DNA from 2 places in the Peribacillus sp. NPDC097284 genome. Region 1 is predicted to be linked to the other one. Evidence: riboswitches for the same ligand, from Rfam matches in the RefSeq annotation. Region 1 holds a riboswitch; the other holds the start of a gene.

Region 1 (8,255 bases):
AGGCTTTGTCTTCTTTACCAACTTATAACTTTTCTCCAACGCATGGGAATCTATTAAAAAAATCCGTTGAATCGCGACAACGCCCTTTTGCTTCGCTTTTAAAATCACACTGGACTTTGTCGAAATCAAGCCATAAGGTTGGACCTCCTGGCAAATGAATTCCGTGGCATACTCATCACTTTTGATTCCTTGAATCAAATCTACATGGAAAATCATTTTCTTATTACGTTGCTTGGCCATCAAGCTCACATTTTTCAGCTGTGATATATGTAAATCCAGAAAAACCCCTATCTCATAGGAACTCTCCAAGAACCTCTCGAAATCCTTCATGCTTGCCGAAGCAGGCAGTATCTTCTGATCCATCATATCCTCCTCCTATGCTAACAATCCCATCATAATCAGAACCTGCCGTAAAAACAATAGGTCCCACCATCATTCCATAAGGACGCTCGCATTTATCCAAATTCCACTAGAAAAGAATGCATGTACCCTAAGCATACAAAAAACCTAAATAAAGAGCCATTATTTAGGCCTTTTGTTGTTTTTTGATAGTCAAAGAGCCAATTTGATATTCAAGGCACCCTCAACCAGCTCAAATGACTTAATCTGCCCGAACGGTACCTTTTTCACCATATCCCAAGCGTTAAAATCAATTTTGATCATCCGATTATGATATTCAAAGAAGGGTGGTCTATTAAACAGTTTATGGTTGATGAAATTAACATTAACCGGTTTCATCCCAACAAGCTGAAACAGAATCGTTCTTTTTTCGATTTGCACCGGCTTCAACGTGACGGTGAAGGCAACCTTTTTCTTCAACATCATTTTCTTCACCTCTGTAGTCCCGCGCAGCACGATATACTCTGGTGAAATATGCACATCAATGTCTTCTTCACCTGACTTCTTTTCTATTAAACTTGCCATCATCTTTGCCGTAATGGGGATGGAAACCCCCTCCGTTGTAGCCTTATTTATTATATCCTTGAATTTATCAAACATGGTTTCCCTCCCTTGCCCTATGCAAAAAACTCCGTTGAATCATCTTATTCAAGATTGGGTAATTGCGGAACGACCCATTACCTCCCCTTCACTCCCTCTTACCATATTATCTGCCCTGTTCTAACAGGTGACCACCTTTAAATAAAAAAACGCCACTCGGGATGAGCGGCAGTTAACGTCTTATTTTTTCTTCTTCAATTCGACTAGTTCACTGGTTTTTTCACCATTGACGAAGGCTTTGATCAGGCCCACATTTTTCGCGTAATATCTAGTAGAACCATCACTTTCCTTTACTTCCACAACCTTATTGAAGGTCCCTGCTGGTGTTTTGACGGTCTTACTCATCGATGTAACCTTAGCGATATACGTATTACTTCCATCCCAGCTTTCCCATTTAGCTCCGACCTTTAGCGGGTAACCTAAAGCGATAAAATACTCTGATTCGGGCCAGCCAATATAATAACCCTCACTCGTTTCTTTTTCAATATCCGTCCAGCTCTCCCCGGCTCCCTTTACGTTCCAGATTGTCCAAACCTTATTGTACTTTGCCCCTGTGCTAGAGTAGGTATATTTTTTTCCATTACTTTTATAGACATACACTTTGGACGTATCCATTTTATAACTCGCCACTTTTTTCTTGAACTTTAGAAATTCCGTGGATACATAGGCTTTTTTCTTATTATAACGGATTTCGGACCATCCTGATTTTGTTTTGGAATAGACCGTTACTTTGGTTCCTTTTTTCAACGAGCCCACTTTTTTCGCCTTATCGGAAGCCTTCTCCCTGACATTCAAGTTGCTTGCTGTCACAGTGGCACTTGATGTACTCGCCGCATCGGCTGTCGCGGTGAACGGAATTGCTAGGCTACTAATGAAAAGAATAGTCATCATTATTTTGAATAATTTGCTTACATTCATACTTTATTCTCCCCCTGGTCTCTTACCTAAATACCTAGATATAATATAGGTATTTTATCATAAATAATTGAAAAATAAGGTTTATAAGTAAAATAAAAACAATGAATATCTATTTCTTTATCTATTTAATAAAGACAGATGAATGAATGACCCCTCAAACAAAATAATATAAATTCTGTATTCGTCTTACAAACCCCCCTACAGCATTCAAACTCTGGTAAAATGAATTCACGCTAAAATGTCAACCGATAGAATAGGAGATTACATGATAAAAAAAGGACTTTCACTAACCGTTAGCCTCCTCTGCTTATGCGTCCTTGCTTCATGTTCAAATGATGGGTACCAGGATGCTTTGGACAAGGGGATTGAATATCTAGGAAAACGGGATTACCATCAGGCAGCCATCCAATTCGAATTGGCCTTAAAGGAGAAAAAAAGGGATGAGGATGCCTCCGCTTATCTAGATCAGGCAAATTATATGGATACGGCAGTCACTGCATATGAAGAAAAAGAATTTGATACTTCCCTTGAATCTCTAAATGCCGTCATTACGAATAAAAGCACGTTGAACACGTTGCAGACCGAAGCTAAAAAACTAAAAGAACAAATCCTTGCTGATCAGGAAACAACTTCTTCGTTTGAAGACACGTTGAAGATTGTGAAGGAACTTATCGAAAAAGAAAGTTACAGCTTAGCACAAAAGAAATTACAACTTTTAGAAAAAAGCTTCGAGTCGGATAACTTACTATCAAGCTATCAATCTGAGTTGACTAAACTTACGGAACAAGTCGATCTTGCCCTGAAAGACCAGGAAGAAACGCAACCAGAAGAAAAGAAAGTAAAGAAAACTGAAGATAAGAAAACCGTAGAAAAAGCCGACGGTCAAAAAACTGCGTACCAACTATATCAAAATGGCCGTTATGGGTTTTCCATGTACTATCCCAAAGGCTTAAATATGGACACCCCACCAACCAATGGTGATGGAGCCAGGTTCTATAATGAGGAATTTGAAATTACCGCCTTTGCTAGCCATACGAATATAATCAACGATGAAGAAACGATTGAAATGTATTATGAAGATGATTTGAAAAGTATCACAGAAGAAATCGCCTATCAGCGACTTACAGACGATTGGTATGTCATTTCCTACGAAGAAAATAGGAAAATTATCTATAAGAGGTACTACTTTAATGATCAAGTGGGCACTACCTTTATCATTACCTATCCCGCTAGCGAACAGGAGAAGTACGGTCCAATCACATCTCATATCGCAGAAACCTTCATCCCTTCGACCAACTCCTAACGGGATGAGACCGATGCCATGAACCGTCGAGATACGCTTCGGTTTATGGCTCTTTCTATTTTCTTCTTCAACCGGTGCGATGTCCAGCTTGCCTCTATAAAGAAGGTAAGTGGAATCGTTTAGACGTGTATTTATCCTGAGTAAAGTGGATGAAATGAATCCTGGCCATCATCAGATACCGCAGATTCTAGATTTAAAAGTTGAAGTACCCTTGAATTAGCCTCCTCATCAAAAGAAGCAGCCAGAGCTAAACGCCTGACTGCTTCTTTTATTTGGTTTCCTTTTATTCAAAATGCAAGGTATAGTCGTCTGCTTTAATCCATTTTAATTTCTTTGAGAAAACGTAGATTAGTACAAGGTTCAACACAATCGGAAGAATGAAGAAAATGATGACCATGATGGATATGTTACTGAAAATCCATCCGCCTTCCGCCAGTTTCATGTAGTTCAAGGGACCGACCAATCCCGATAAACCAAATCCAGCACTATACGGGGTCCCTTGTATGTTTAACAAACCTGCCAACGCACCAAGAATAGCGGACGTGATTAACATGGGAAACGCAATTTTCGGTTTCATGAAGAAATTCCTCATTTGAATCTTAGGGGAACCCAACACATGGGCTAAAGCCGTCCCTAATGAATTCGCTTTGTAGCTTGCAATGGCTAGGCCCACACCAGCTGCCACGATTCCTAGGTTGGCCGCACCAGATCCTATACCTGAGAGCATAATGACCGTCGCCACCCCAACCGTTGAAATGGGAGATAAGATAATGAGACAGAATATAACGGAAATAATGGCTCCCATCAAAATGGGCTGCAATGACGTCACGTTAGCGATGCCGACTCCTAATAGTCCCGTAGCGGATTTTACGTATGGCAGAATTAAGTATCCAATCATTCCTGGTACCAAGATACTTAAAGTCGGCATCAAAAGAATCGCATACGCCTTTAATCTATCGCCAATTAGTTGCAGGAACAATACGGTCAATGCCGCGGTAATTCCAGTATTGATTACAACGCCAATCCCATTAAGGGCAAACAAACCATCAGCCGTTTTCTGGATGGCGCCACTTCCGACCATGGCCGCGATCCCGATACTGGCCGTTTGAATGGATGATAGCTTGAACGAAATCCCGACCATCACCCCAATCATGACAGGTAACAAGCTCATCACGAAAACGGTGATATCGAATATATGCTGTAACACGGGAAAATGTGGAATCAATAGTTTAAGTATTTCCCCTAACAAAGCATTCGGAATTAATGAAACGACAATCCCTATGCTCATCCCCGTTAATAATTTATTAAAAAAATCTCTCATCTGAATAATCCCCTATCTCGCTGTAATGTACACAATTATAAGAAATATTCTGACAATAGTCAAAGGATTTTTTTAATACTTCACCGCGAAAGTGTATAAAAGTATTTAAACTAAGAGAAACTCACTTTCTAATAACGCTTATATTCTAAATTATCTGTTTTCTATTGACCTTTACTAATACTACCTGTATAGTCGTAATTAATTGAATAGTTCATTTTCTTATCCAGAGAGGTGGAGGGACTGGCCCTTTGATACCTCAGCAACAGACTTTACTGTACTGTGCTAATTCCAGAAGTGTTCAACTTGAAGATAAGAAGAGAATATAAGCATTGCTGATTATACCTCTTCTTTTTTTAAAGAAGAGGTTTTTATATTTTAATAAGGAAAGTAGGAATCTACCATGTCTATCACTTTAACGAAAGCTCCATTCAAAGCCGACCACGTAGGAAGTCTATTAAGACCAGAAAGTATACATCTGGCAAGAAAGCAACGGAAAGAAGGAATCATTACCGCAGAACAATTACGCGACGTTGAAACGAAGGAAATCAAGCGTATCGTCGATAAGCAAATAGAAATCGGTTTAGAGGCAGTGACTGATGGGGAATTCAGACGCACCTGGTGGCACTTTGACTTCTTGGAACATTTAAATGGAATCGAAGGGTATGTCACGGAAAAAGGCCTCACCTTTGATGGAATTGAAACAGAACGTTATAACGTTCGGAATACAGGAAAAATTTCTTTCAACCCAGATCACCCCTTTATTAAAGACTTTATTGAGTTTAATGAAATCGTGGACGGACGGGCTGTGGCGAAACAAACCATCCCTAGCCCCAATCAATTATTTGCGGTAGGGGTCCATAATGAAGAAATCTATCCTGACATCGAAGACTATGCAAAAGATATTATCAAAGCCTATCAAGATGCTTTACAAGCCTTTTACGATGCCGGTGTACGTTATTTACAATTAGATGATGTATACATAGCCAGGCTTTCCGCTCCGGACTTCCAGTTCAAAGAGGGGAATTATACAAGGGAACAATTAATCGATTTAGCATTGCGCGTGATTAATGGGACGTTGGAGGGAAAACCAGAGGATTTGGTTGTCACGACTCACCTTTGTCGTGGAAATTACCAATCGACTTGGGCTTTTGAAGGCAGCTATGCCCGTATCGCCCCAACTCTATTGGCCAAGGAAAATGTAGATGGATTTTTCTTGGAATACGATGATCATCGTTCAGGGGATTTTAAACCATTAGAACACATTCCAAATGACGGCGCACAAGTCGTTCTTGGTGTGGTTACTTCGAAGAATGGCGAACTTGAAGATAAAGAAACCGTTAAATCACGTATTAAAGAAGCGGGACAATTCGTGCCACATGAACACTTGTGCTTAAGCCCTCAATGCGGATTCGCTTCCACACATCTTGGCAACAAGCTAACGGAAGATCAGCAATGGGAAAAGTTAAAGTTCGTTGTGGATGTCGCCAAAGAAGTCTGGGGATAAGAACAAAAAGGGACGAGCCTATGCTCGTCCCTTTATTCAACAACATCGATCGTCCTCATCCTCTTTCTTCCCTACTACATCATCTGTCACCTTATCATCGAGCTGGTTCTTCAATGTCAATTCTGCCGCCTTTCCATCACTTGGCGACCCATCGGAAAAATACATCGGAAATAAGGAAAAGAACATAATATAGAAAGAGAAATATATGAATTGATACCAGAGGACCGATTTCTCCAAGATCCCCTGATAAACCAAACTATATATCAACAACATGCTAATTAGGTTAAAGAGGGCTCCCCCTAGATAAATCAAACTATTCGTGAACTTATTATCATATTTTAATCCCTTGAACTCACAATGCCCATTCCAAAAGTAGTATTTTCTCACTTCTATATTGCAAAAGGAGAAAATCTTATCTCCACATCCGATCTTGATTTTTTTCTCCGTACCGCCAAATAGCGTGACAAAGAATAGATGCCCACCTAAATGAATGAGCGTGACAACCGGTAAAATCAGAAAAAAGGAAAAGAGAAATTTAGTGATATCAGACAAACCGAACATGCCAATCATCCCCCTTATTTGAGCTTGGTGTATACAGACAAGTCCTTATTCGAAGGATGATACTCTCTTACCCGGTGTGGATACGTTATAACTAGTAAATATTCACATGTCTTAAGGGACTCCCCCTTTAACCCACAAAAAAACCGGCAGATCATCTGCCGGTCCATCCGTTGCTATCGCTCCAATTCAAGAGTGCCAAAGACCTCATCATTACTTTGTCCCGGCTTCATCCCAACATGTTTATACTCTGGAGTGAAGACCGATGTTTTGATGGGACAAGCCATCTGCCTCTGCATATTTCCTTCTCCATCAGGCACTTCGACTATCATGCCACGTGCTTGCAGTTGCGGGTGATTGGTCGCTTCAGAAAAAGTCAGCACCGGTTCGACACAAGCCTCGAACTCTTCGAATATGCCCTGCCATTCTTCAAATGTCTTTTCAAGAAATGCATGCTTGATGATCCTTTTGAATTGGATGCTACTTTCCGCATCTTGCTTCATGCTTAACTCGAACAGTTCAGGCTGTCCGATTGCTTCACATAACACTTCACGGAATGATGGCTCCAAGCTTCCAACCGAGAAGTAACGGCCGTCTTTCGTTTCATAAAAATCATAAAATGTTCCGCCATTCAATACCAACTTTTCCGGTTCAAGCTCCAATCCACCCTGTAAATGTAGGGGGGCAGATATCGCATTCAAAGCAAAGCTGCAATCGGTCATGCTAATATCGATGAACTGACCTTCACCCGTCCGCTCCCGGTAGATGACTGCCGACAAAATCCCGATGACAGCATGCATGGAGCCTCCTGCAAGGTCGGCTATTTGTGTTCCATTTTTTGCAGGTCCTCCTTTTTGCGTACCTGAGTAACCGGACAACCCCGCTATCGAAATATAGTTGATATCATGACCTGGACGATTCTTGTAGGGACCAGTCTGACCAAAGCCAGTAAGCGAACAGTAAATCAACTTTGGATTGATTTGTTTTAATTCTTCATATCCTAGCCCCAACCGATCCATGACACCCGGCCGGAACTGTTCAAGGACAATATCATATTCCTTCACTAGATTCTTTACGGCATCAATCGACTCCTGCCGTTTCAAATCAAGGGCAACCGATTTTTTTGAACGGTTCAAATATTGATCGACTCCCCATGTATCAGCCTTGGCCGGCCGTTCCACCTTCAACACTTCCGCTCCTAAGTCTGCAAGCATGAGCGTAGCGAATGGCCCTGGCAAAAGTGTCGAAAAGTCTAGCACTTTCAGATTGGTCAGTAGTGTCATCGTTCATGCACCTTCCTTTTCTACCAAATGGATGCATTCTTCCTCAGTTGGGATTTCTATCTTTTATACTCATTCTTCTTCCACCCTTTCGTTTCCTGCAAAACAACATTCACATCCAATTCAATGCGACTAACATTGGTACATGTTCAATTTAAAATAATAAAAAAACCGGAACCATATGAACATGGTCCGGAAGTTTGTTTTCAGTCATACTTTTCATCAAAATTAATTTCCACTTCTTCGAGCTTAACGAATCTCGTTTTCTTAATCAATTTATACCCAAACCAGAGGGCGAGAAAAAGAGGGATTCCTAAGTATGCCGCCACCACACTTCCCCAATCGATATGGTCCGAAAAGAACGCTTGGATA
Region 2 (8,255 bases), on a different contig from region 1:
CAATCGCAAATGCTCCTGTCATATAAGCAGTGAGCGCCGTATGTCCTGCTGTTACGAAGAAACTCGGATTGAAAAAAGCTGCCCACGGATCCACATCGACGATTTCACCATTTTCGAACCGGAAACCAGCAGGTGTCCCCTCGAAAGCATGGACATTTGCAATAAGAACAGCTGACGCCAAAGCACCAAATGCGACAAAGGATAAACTCAATATTCTAGCCCATGGCCTGATTTTTTCAGCTGCATATACATAGATGGACATGAATAGTGCCTCAACCATAAAAGCATAAATCTCAATTTGGAACGGAAGGGCCATAACTCTACCTATGACCTCCATAAATCCAGGCCATAAAAGAGAAAGCTGCACACCGGCAATTGTACCTGTCGGGATTCCCACTCCCAACAGAATCCCTAGTGTTTTGGTCCAGCGTTTAGCCATGACCACATATTGTAGATCTTTCGTCTTTTGATACATCAATTCCGCTGCCAGCATCATCATAGGTAATCCCACACCTAGAGTGGCAAATATAATATGTACGCCCATATTAGTCCCGAACATCGCCCTTGCCATTTGTAAGTGATCCATACTTATTTCCTTTCTAACCTAATTTATTCTTGTTAGCTTCTCCACACAAAAGGAAAATATTAAAAAAAGTTCCATACATCTTCTTTATCTTTTGTTACTGACATTTTTTTCTTATTTTAAATCCTATTTATTCTGACGAGGTTTATTGTGAGATACTTATAATCTTGTTTTTTCGGAATTATATATATACTATCGAGGTCGATTGTAAGATATAACATAGAGGAGCGACCTCGAAAAATAACGGGTTTGTTGCTGGATGCTATACCATAGGTTTACGCTGTTCCCCATAAAAAAAAAAAAAAAACACCGTTCAAAGTGAACGGTGTAAGCAATTGAACAATATTGAAAACTCCATTGCATAAATAGAACAAAATAGTCTTCCTCTTTCCTCACTATCGTTATGAAAGATTCATGTACCTACTTTGTCGATTTTTATCATTTAAAGTAGATAAGTAGTTAATAAAAATGATATGCCGTTTCAAGGACATACCATACAAGGTGAGTTTTTGGCTTAAAACTGCATGCATTTCCCTCAATATTTTTTTATGATCCTGATTTTCACCCATAAAAAAGACAACCAAAAAATATTTAACGATAGGATTTTATATTATCCTAATTTTCAATTATCTCAATGGTCATTTAACCAGTTTTCATTCTTGTAGTTTCTTTTCTTTATTCCAGTAGTCATATATAGCTTCTTTCAATATCCCATTTAGATTTTTTCCTTGCTTCGCTAACCATTCCGTCTGATCTATCGGTAATAGTAGTTTAAGGTTTATTCTTTCATTTGGCATTTCCACTTTTCTTATTTCTTTCAGAGTAATGCCCTCTTCAACATTCGGGAAGGATGTTTCATTCTCATGTACTATCTGGAAATCTTCATAGCCTTCTAGATCATATATCTCACAATATAGGTTAAGCTGGGGCAATCCTTCCCCCACTAAACCACGCAGATGCATAATCGCACTGATTTCTTTACCATCTTCCAATTTTATTTCGATAATTAAATTTTCGTTATTGCCGAATTTTTTTAACACTATTTCACTCACTATTATATCCAATTCCAATGTATACCTTGAATCTGTCTCGAATATATATATAGCACTATTAAACATAAAAACACTTTCGCCATCTATTTTTACTGACTTAACCTTGCGCATACACACTCCACTTTCAAGTATTATTCTCCATGAATTAAATGACGGTTATCATGATGATAAAGAAAATCTATAATTTAAAGTGATGCTCACTGTATTACCTATTCAACCATCAACCGTGATTCCAGATACTTATCCAACTTCTTTTTTACACGTTGAAGTGCATTATCTATTGTCTTTACTTGAACATTCAATTCTAGTGAAATTTCCAAGTAGGTCTGTCCGCCCATATACAAGCCCACGACTGTACTTTCCAGGTCACTAAGGAGTTCCGTTAATTTCAGTTCAATTTCACTGAATTCTTCTAATCCTATTAAAATGGCAACCGGATCCATCTGCTTTTGCTCAGGAACGACATCAATAAGAGCTTGCTCCGATTCCCCTTGGTAAATAGGTCTAAACAGTGAAACATAGGTATTCAAAGGAGAATGCTTTTGTCTAGTGGCCGCTTTGACAGCAGTGATAATTTGTCTAGTAATGCAAAGTTCAGCAAATGACTTAAAGGAAGCCGAATTTTTGCAATCTCGATAATCCCGGATAGCCTTATACAGTCCAATCATGCCTTCTTGAAAAACATCTTCCTTATCTCCACCCGTTAGAAAATACTTCATTGCTTTAGTTTTGACAAGACCTTTATACTTCGTAATTAATTGATTCAGTGCCTCATCATCACCATCTTGAAATTTGCCTATCAATATTGCATCTTCCATTTGTGTAGGGTTTTCTACTTTTTCCTTATCGAGGATCATACTCATTTTTATTCCTCCACTCACTTAGTTGAGCACCAAATAACTACAAGGTTGCGTTTTAGCTTCAAAATATTGGTAGAGCCTTATAATATTATAGTATCTCAGCTACATAATTAAAGATACCCTTAAATACCGACATTTTCCAACATTATTATATATTACCAATAAATAAATAGGAATATTGAATTATAAATTGGTCCATTTTATAAAGGTATTTATTCACAGGGTAATAGAATATTAGAAAGAGACATAACCTGGATTAAGATGTGTGGTTATATTGGGCTATCAAGAGGTATAAAAAAAGACCTCGAAATAGTATCGAGGTCCCTTTTGTCCATAATTTAGATTCTATTTGAATTCCTTTTTACTGGATTCTTCCACGTAATCGGTTGGTTCACCCCAGCATTCAACATTTTTCAATCCCTTAATGTTACTTACATGGAAAACGGGATTCTTGCCATCTTTCTTTTGCTTTTGATAATCAGCAAGTGCGGCGAAAGCTATTTTCCCTAGCAAGGCTATGGCTATCAGGTTTATGATGGCCATTGATCCCATCAACAAATCTGCTAGATTCCATACAAACTCGAGCGAAGCCATTGATCCGAATATGACCATTCCAACGACTGCTGCACGATAAATATTTATCCAAACTTTCTTTTCATTAATAAAACTGATATTGGATTCTCCATAATAGTAGTTTCCAACAATCGAACTAAACGCAAATAATAGGACAATAATGGCAAGAAAAATCCCAGCCCAAGATCCTAAACTCTCGCTAAGAGCATTCTGCGTAAGAACAATTCCATCCGTTTCCTTTGATGAATATAGGCCGGAAAACAAGATGATAAAGGCCGTCGAGCTACATATGATGAGCGTATCAACAAAAACGCCTAGTGACTGGATTAGACCTTGTTTTACCGGATGGGTGACATCTGCTGTAGCACCCGCATTAGGTGCGCTCCCCATTCCAGCCTCATTTGAGAACAAGCCACGCTTGATTCCGTTCATCATGGCTGCACCCAGTGCACCACTAGCAATCTCCCTTAATCCATCGAATGCACTTTCAAAGATTAAAGCAAGAACACTAGGTAACTCGGTTATATTTAATATGATGACAACTAAAGCTACTAACACATAAGCTCCTGCCATGATTGGCACGATGACTTCAGACACTTTAGCAACCATCTTAATTCCGCCAAAAATGATAACAGCCGTTATGATAGCCAAAATAAGTGCAGTAATCCATTTATCGACCCCAAAAGATGCTTGGAATGCGCTTGTAATCGTATTGGCCTGTACAGAATTGAAAGCAAGTCCAAAAGTCAATGAAATCAAAACAGCAAACGTGATACCCATCCAACGTGCATTTAATGCTTTTTCCATATAATATGCTGGACCACCACGGAATGCTTCTCCGTCTTTGACCTTGTAAATTTGAGCAAGTGTACTTTCAATGAAAGCAGAAGCAGATCCGATCAATGCGATTAACCACATCCAGAAAACTGCTCCCGGACCACCAGTTGTTATGGCTATAGCCACACCTGCCAGATTCCCCGTTCCTACCCGGGAAGCCGTGCTGATACAAAAGGCCTGAAACGATGATACACCTTTCTTATCTGCTGTAGCACCTTCTCCTAATAACCTAATCATTTCTTTCACCATTCTAAATTGTACGAATTTAGTCCGAAAAGAAAAATAAATGCCCATTCCAATTAATAATATAATCAGTATAGATGACCATAATAAATCATTTGTTTCAGTAATAAACTTTTCTACTATCTCCATTTTTAAACGAACCCACCTCTAATTATTTCAATACAATACCTTTAGAGTTCCCGCTTTTACAAAATAGTAAACACTTAAGAATAAAAATGACTCCGTATATTGTATGTAATTATACTATTTTAATATTATTGAAGGAGGTTATTAGTTTTTTGGAATATTAAAGAATTAAAGATTTCGTCTACACTTTCCATTCGAAGTCACTTACCTTACCCTAAAAAAGCCCTGGAGACAATGCTCCAGGGCAACATTCATGATTCATCGATACTCTTCCAACCATACTATTTTTATTTCTTCTTAGAGAACCGGGGAAAACCTATTAAAATGGCTATGATTCCTGAAATCCCGATCAAGACTGGATAGAAAGAATAGGGTAGGATACTGATAGGAGAGATGTGTGCAACACCGGCAGCTAAAAGTAGTTGTGCCCCGTATGGCAATAATCCTTGAATACTACAAGCGAAAACATCGAGCAAGCTGGCAGATTTCCGGGGATCAATTTCATACTTTTCGGCAATGTTTTTTGCGAGTGGACCAGCAATGATGATGGATATGGTATTATTTGCCGTTGAAAGATTCGTTAAAGCAACCAATCCCGCGATGCTGAACTCTGCACTTTTTTTTGATTTGCTCTTTCTCGTCACGAGGTTCAGTAGATAATCGATGCCACCGTTATGTTTGATAACCGAAACCATGCCTGCAATCAAGATTGCTAAGAAGGAGATTTCATACATCCCAGCCATTCCATCTCCTGCTTTTTGAATAACCTCCATTGCATGATAACTACCATCCGCTAAACCGATGATTCCAGCAAAGACAATGCCGATAGAGAGAACCAAGAATACATTGATTCCCGCTAATGCTGCCACTAGAACACAAAGGTAAGGTAGAATTTTGACCCAACTGTAGGCTTCTCCAGAGATTGTAGCTTGTTCACCCATTGTCAGAAAACCAAGGATAACACATGTAATTATCGCAGCAGGTAAAACAATAAAAAAGTTCACTTTGAATTTGTCTTTCATTTTCGTTCCCTGTGTACGTACAGCTGCTATAGTCGTATCCGAAATGAAAGAAAGATTATCACCGAACATGGCGCCACCAATGACCGCAGCCATGGAAAGGGCAACTGAAATATCGGTTTGTCCACTAATTCCTACTCCAATTGGTGCTAAAGCTACTATCGTTCCCATACTTGTCCCCATAGATAATGAGATAAAACAGGCGATAATAAATAACCCCACCATTAATAGATTTTGCGGAACGATCGAAAGTGCTAGATTCACCGTAGACGCTACGGCTCCCATCCCATTTGCCACTTCCGAAAAAGCCCCAGCCAATAGGAATATGACAACCATCAACATAATATTTGAATCCCCGGCACCTTTACAAAAGATTTCTACTTTGTGATTGAATGATTCCTTTCGATTCATTGCCAGTGCCGCAGCAGATGCAATGGCAATGGCAACAATCACTGGAAATGTGTAAAAATCTTTTGTAATAACACCTGAACCTATAAATAATATCAAAAAAACGATAAACGGCGTTAAAGCCCATGGATTCCCTTTATTGTCTAAACTCATGATGTACACCTCTTTATTATTTTTGCATGGTAATGGATACTCTTTTTGGACTCTCTAAATTTTCCGGCATCCCTTCATTTTAATATGGGCTTGATTATAAAATCAGTAACATACCATCAAGAACAGATTCCTATCCTATGAGTACAAAAAGACCTCTTCCGTTTTATTACAAGAAGAGGTCTTTTAATCTATAAACACTCCTCTTATCTTTCAGGTCGATCGCCTGCTGGATTTGGCACAGCACTCTAAATAAGTCTGCTGCCGAGACATCTTCGGGCCAGTCCCTCAGTCTCTCTTGATAAGAAGTAAGAAATATTCATTTTTTCAAAGCAAATATAAGAGTACAGCATTTTAAGAGTTTTCGCAAGGTAAAGTATTAAAGATTTTTATAAACTTATTGAATGCATTAGTTTTTAGTCTTCGGGGCGTAAAGGTAGCTAGTGTGAAAGCACATGACACTTCACTCTTCTACACTGATGGGTACTACTTTCCCATCTTCTACCGCTCCTACAACGACTTTTGCTGCGAATCCACCATTTTCGTCAATCGAAGGTATATTATAAATTTTCTGTTCAGGTGCCGTATTTGTCAGCCCATCCTGCATATGTTCACGGATGGCTTTCACATCATCGACTGTTCCTGCCGCTTTCATTGCCTCCACAAAGGCATACATAGCAATGTAATTCAACCCCACTTCAGAACTAGCATCTTCCTTATAAATTTTTTTATATTTATCAATGAATGCCGGTGCTGCTTCTTCATTGGAGTTGATAAGCGGAAGAACACCTATCGAACCTTCCAATGTTTCGTATGAACCGGCAATAGGCTTCATTTGATCCAGTTTCGCCTGGTCCATAATAATGAAACCGCCTTTAAAACCTAGTTCTCTTGCTTGTTTTGCAACCTTGGCCGTAGGCTCTGACGCCCCACCGATGAAAAGGACATCAGGCTTTTCTTTTAGAGCATTTGTAACAGTCGTGAAGAAATCCGTTTCTTTAGAAAAATCAATTGAGGCATTATAGACGACTTTACCACCTTGTTTTTCCCAATGAGGAAGTAGGTTTTCCGCCCAGTCTTTCCCGTACTGGGAAGATGGTGGCAATGCCGCAATCTTTTTGCCGAAGTTTTCCATTGCATACGTAGAAAACGGTTCAATATACCCTTCATAATTTGGCGGGATCCTCACTGTTAATGAATTTCCGCTTTCCGTGATAGCTGGTTCACTCGAATAGGCACCGATGATGAAATTCTCTTTTTCGTTAAAAACCTGTAGGGCGAGTATCCCTCCGCTATGAGGAGTGAAAATAATCGGAGTTTTATATTCCTGGATTAAACGTTTAGCATTTGAACCCGTTTCATTCGGTAAGTACTTATCATCCAACGAAACCAGGTTGAGCGTATATTTTTCCCCTTCCACTTCGAATCCACCGGCATCGTTTATTTCATTTACAGCCATCTCCATACCATTTAACGTTCGTTTTCCATATAAGGCTGCTGCTCCACTCAAAGGGCCGCTAAAACCGATATTGACAACATTCTTCCCTTTACTGGCCTTTCCTCCCCCACTTGATGCAGGGCTGTCTCCCTTGTTACACCCCACTAGTGCCGTTAGGACGAGTAATAGCATTACAAAGAATACACTCAACTTTTTCATAAAAATCCCCCATTCATTTTTAAACTCTTATGCTCCGATATAGGCTTTCCGTACTTCATCGTTAGACAATAATTCTTTTGCGGTCCCTTCAACGACAATTTCCCCATTTTCAAAAACATATCCTTTATCTGCAATGCTAAGAGCAGCATTCGCATTCTGTTCGGCTAGTAGAACGGTTATTCCTTCCCGGTTTATTTCTTCGATGACTTGGAACATCTGTTCAACAATCAAAGGAGCGAGGCCCACAGAAGGTTCATCTAGCATCAAAAGCTTCGGTTTAGACATCAAAGCCCTGCCAATGGCCAGCATCTGTTGTTGTCCACCACTCAGGCTTCCGGCTTCATCATGGAGTTTTTCTTTTAAAATAGGAAATAAATGATAGACATTTTCCAACGAGGACTTGATTTCCATCTTTTTTTTTCGATGTACGTAAGCTCCCATCTTCAAGTTTTCCTGGACAGTCATCTGAGGAAACAGTTTCCGCCCTTCTGCACATTGCACGATTCCAGCTTGGACATTCTTATCCGGAGCCCTACCTCCGATAGCCAGTTCCTCAAAATGAATTTCACCCTGAGCCAGCTTGCTTATGCCGCTGATAGAACGGAATGTCGTGCTTTTACCTGCTCCATTCGCCCCCAATAGAACGACAATTTCTCCCTTTTCCACTTCAATATTCACTTGCTTAATCGCAGTGAAGCTCCCATAACATACAGTAACATCAGTTAACTTAAGCACTAGCACTACCTC

What was found. A riboswitch is a leader RNA that binds a small molecule or an ion and turns the genes downstream of it on or off. The one in region 1 is predicted to bind S-adenosylmethionine.
Region 2: it holds a riboswitch for S-adenosylmethionine, as region 1 does, so the genes downstream of both, ACIQXU_RS11775 (Na+/H+ antiporter NhaC family protein) here and ACIQXU_RS12705 (5-methyltetrahydropteroyltriglutamate--homocysteine S-methyltransferase) in region 1, are expected to answer to the same signal.

Annotation. Positions count from the first base shown of each region.
Region 1 is NZ_JBIWCZ010000006.1:4,820-13,074, forward strand. It holds gene ACIQXU_RS12680 (glycerol-3-phosphate responsive antiterminator) at 1-363, opposite strand, end outside; gene ACIQXU_RS12685 (hypothetical protein) at 553-999, opposite strand; gene ACIQXU_RS12690 (SH3 domain-containing protein) at 1,180-1,917, opposite strand; gene ACIQXU_RS12695 (outer membrane protein assembly factor BamD) at 2,183-3,220, shown strand; gene ACIQXU_RS12700 (PTS sugar transporter subunit IIC) at 3,504-4,541, opposite strand; SAM riboswitch class I at 4,758-4,857, shown strand; gene ACIQXU_RS12705 (5-methyltetrahydropteroyltriglutamate--homocysteine S-methyltransferase) at 4,942-6,045, shown strand; gene ACIQXU_RS12710 (hypothetical protein) at 6,082-6,606, opposite strand; gene ACIQXU_RS12715 (CaiB/BaiF CoA transferase family protein) at 6,780-7,886, opposite strand; gene ACIQXU_RS12720 (amino acid permease) at 8,090-8,255, opposite strand, start outside.
Region 2 is NZ_JBIWCZ010000005.1:27,285-35,539, forward strand. It holds gene ACIQXU_RS11755 (cytochrome ubiquinol oxidase subunit I) at 1-586, opposite strand, end outside; gene ACIQXU_RS11760 (hypothetical protein) at 1,237-1,746, opposite strand; gene sigH (RNA polymerase sporulation sigma factor SigH) at 1,845-2,498, opposite strand; gene ACIQXU_RS11770 (alanine/glycine:cation symporter family protein) at 2,841-4,277, opposite strand; gene ACIQXU_RS11775 (Na+/H+ antiporter NhaC family protein) at 4,562-5,854, opposite strand; SAM riboswitch class I at 6,055-6,159, opposite strand; gene ACIQXU_RS11780 (ABC transporter substrate-binding protein) at 6,315-7,508, opposite strand; gene ACIQXU_RS11785 (ABC transporter ATP-binding protein) at 7,536-8,243, opposite strand; gene ACIQXU_RS11790 (ABC transporter ATP-binding protein) at 8,236-8,255, opposite strand, start outside.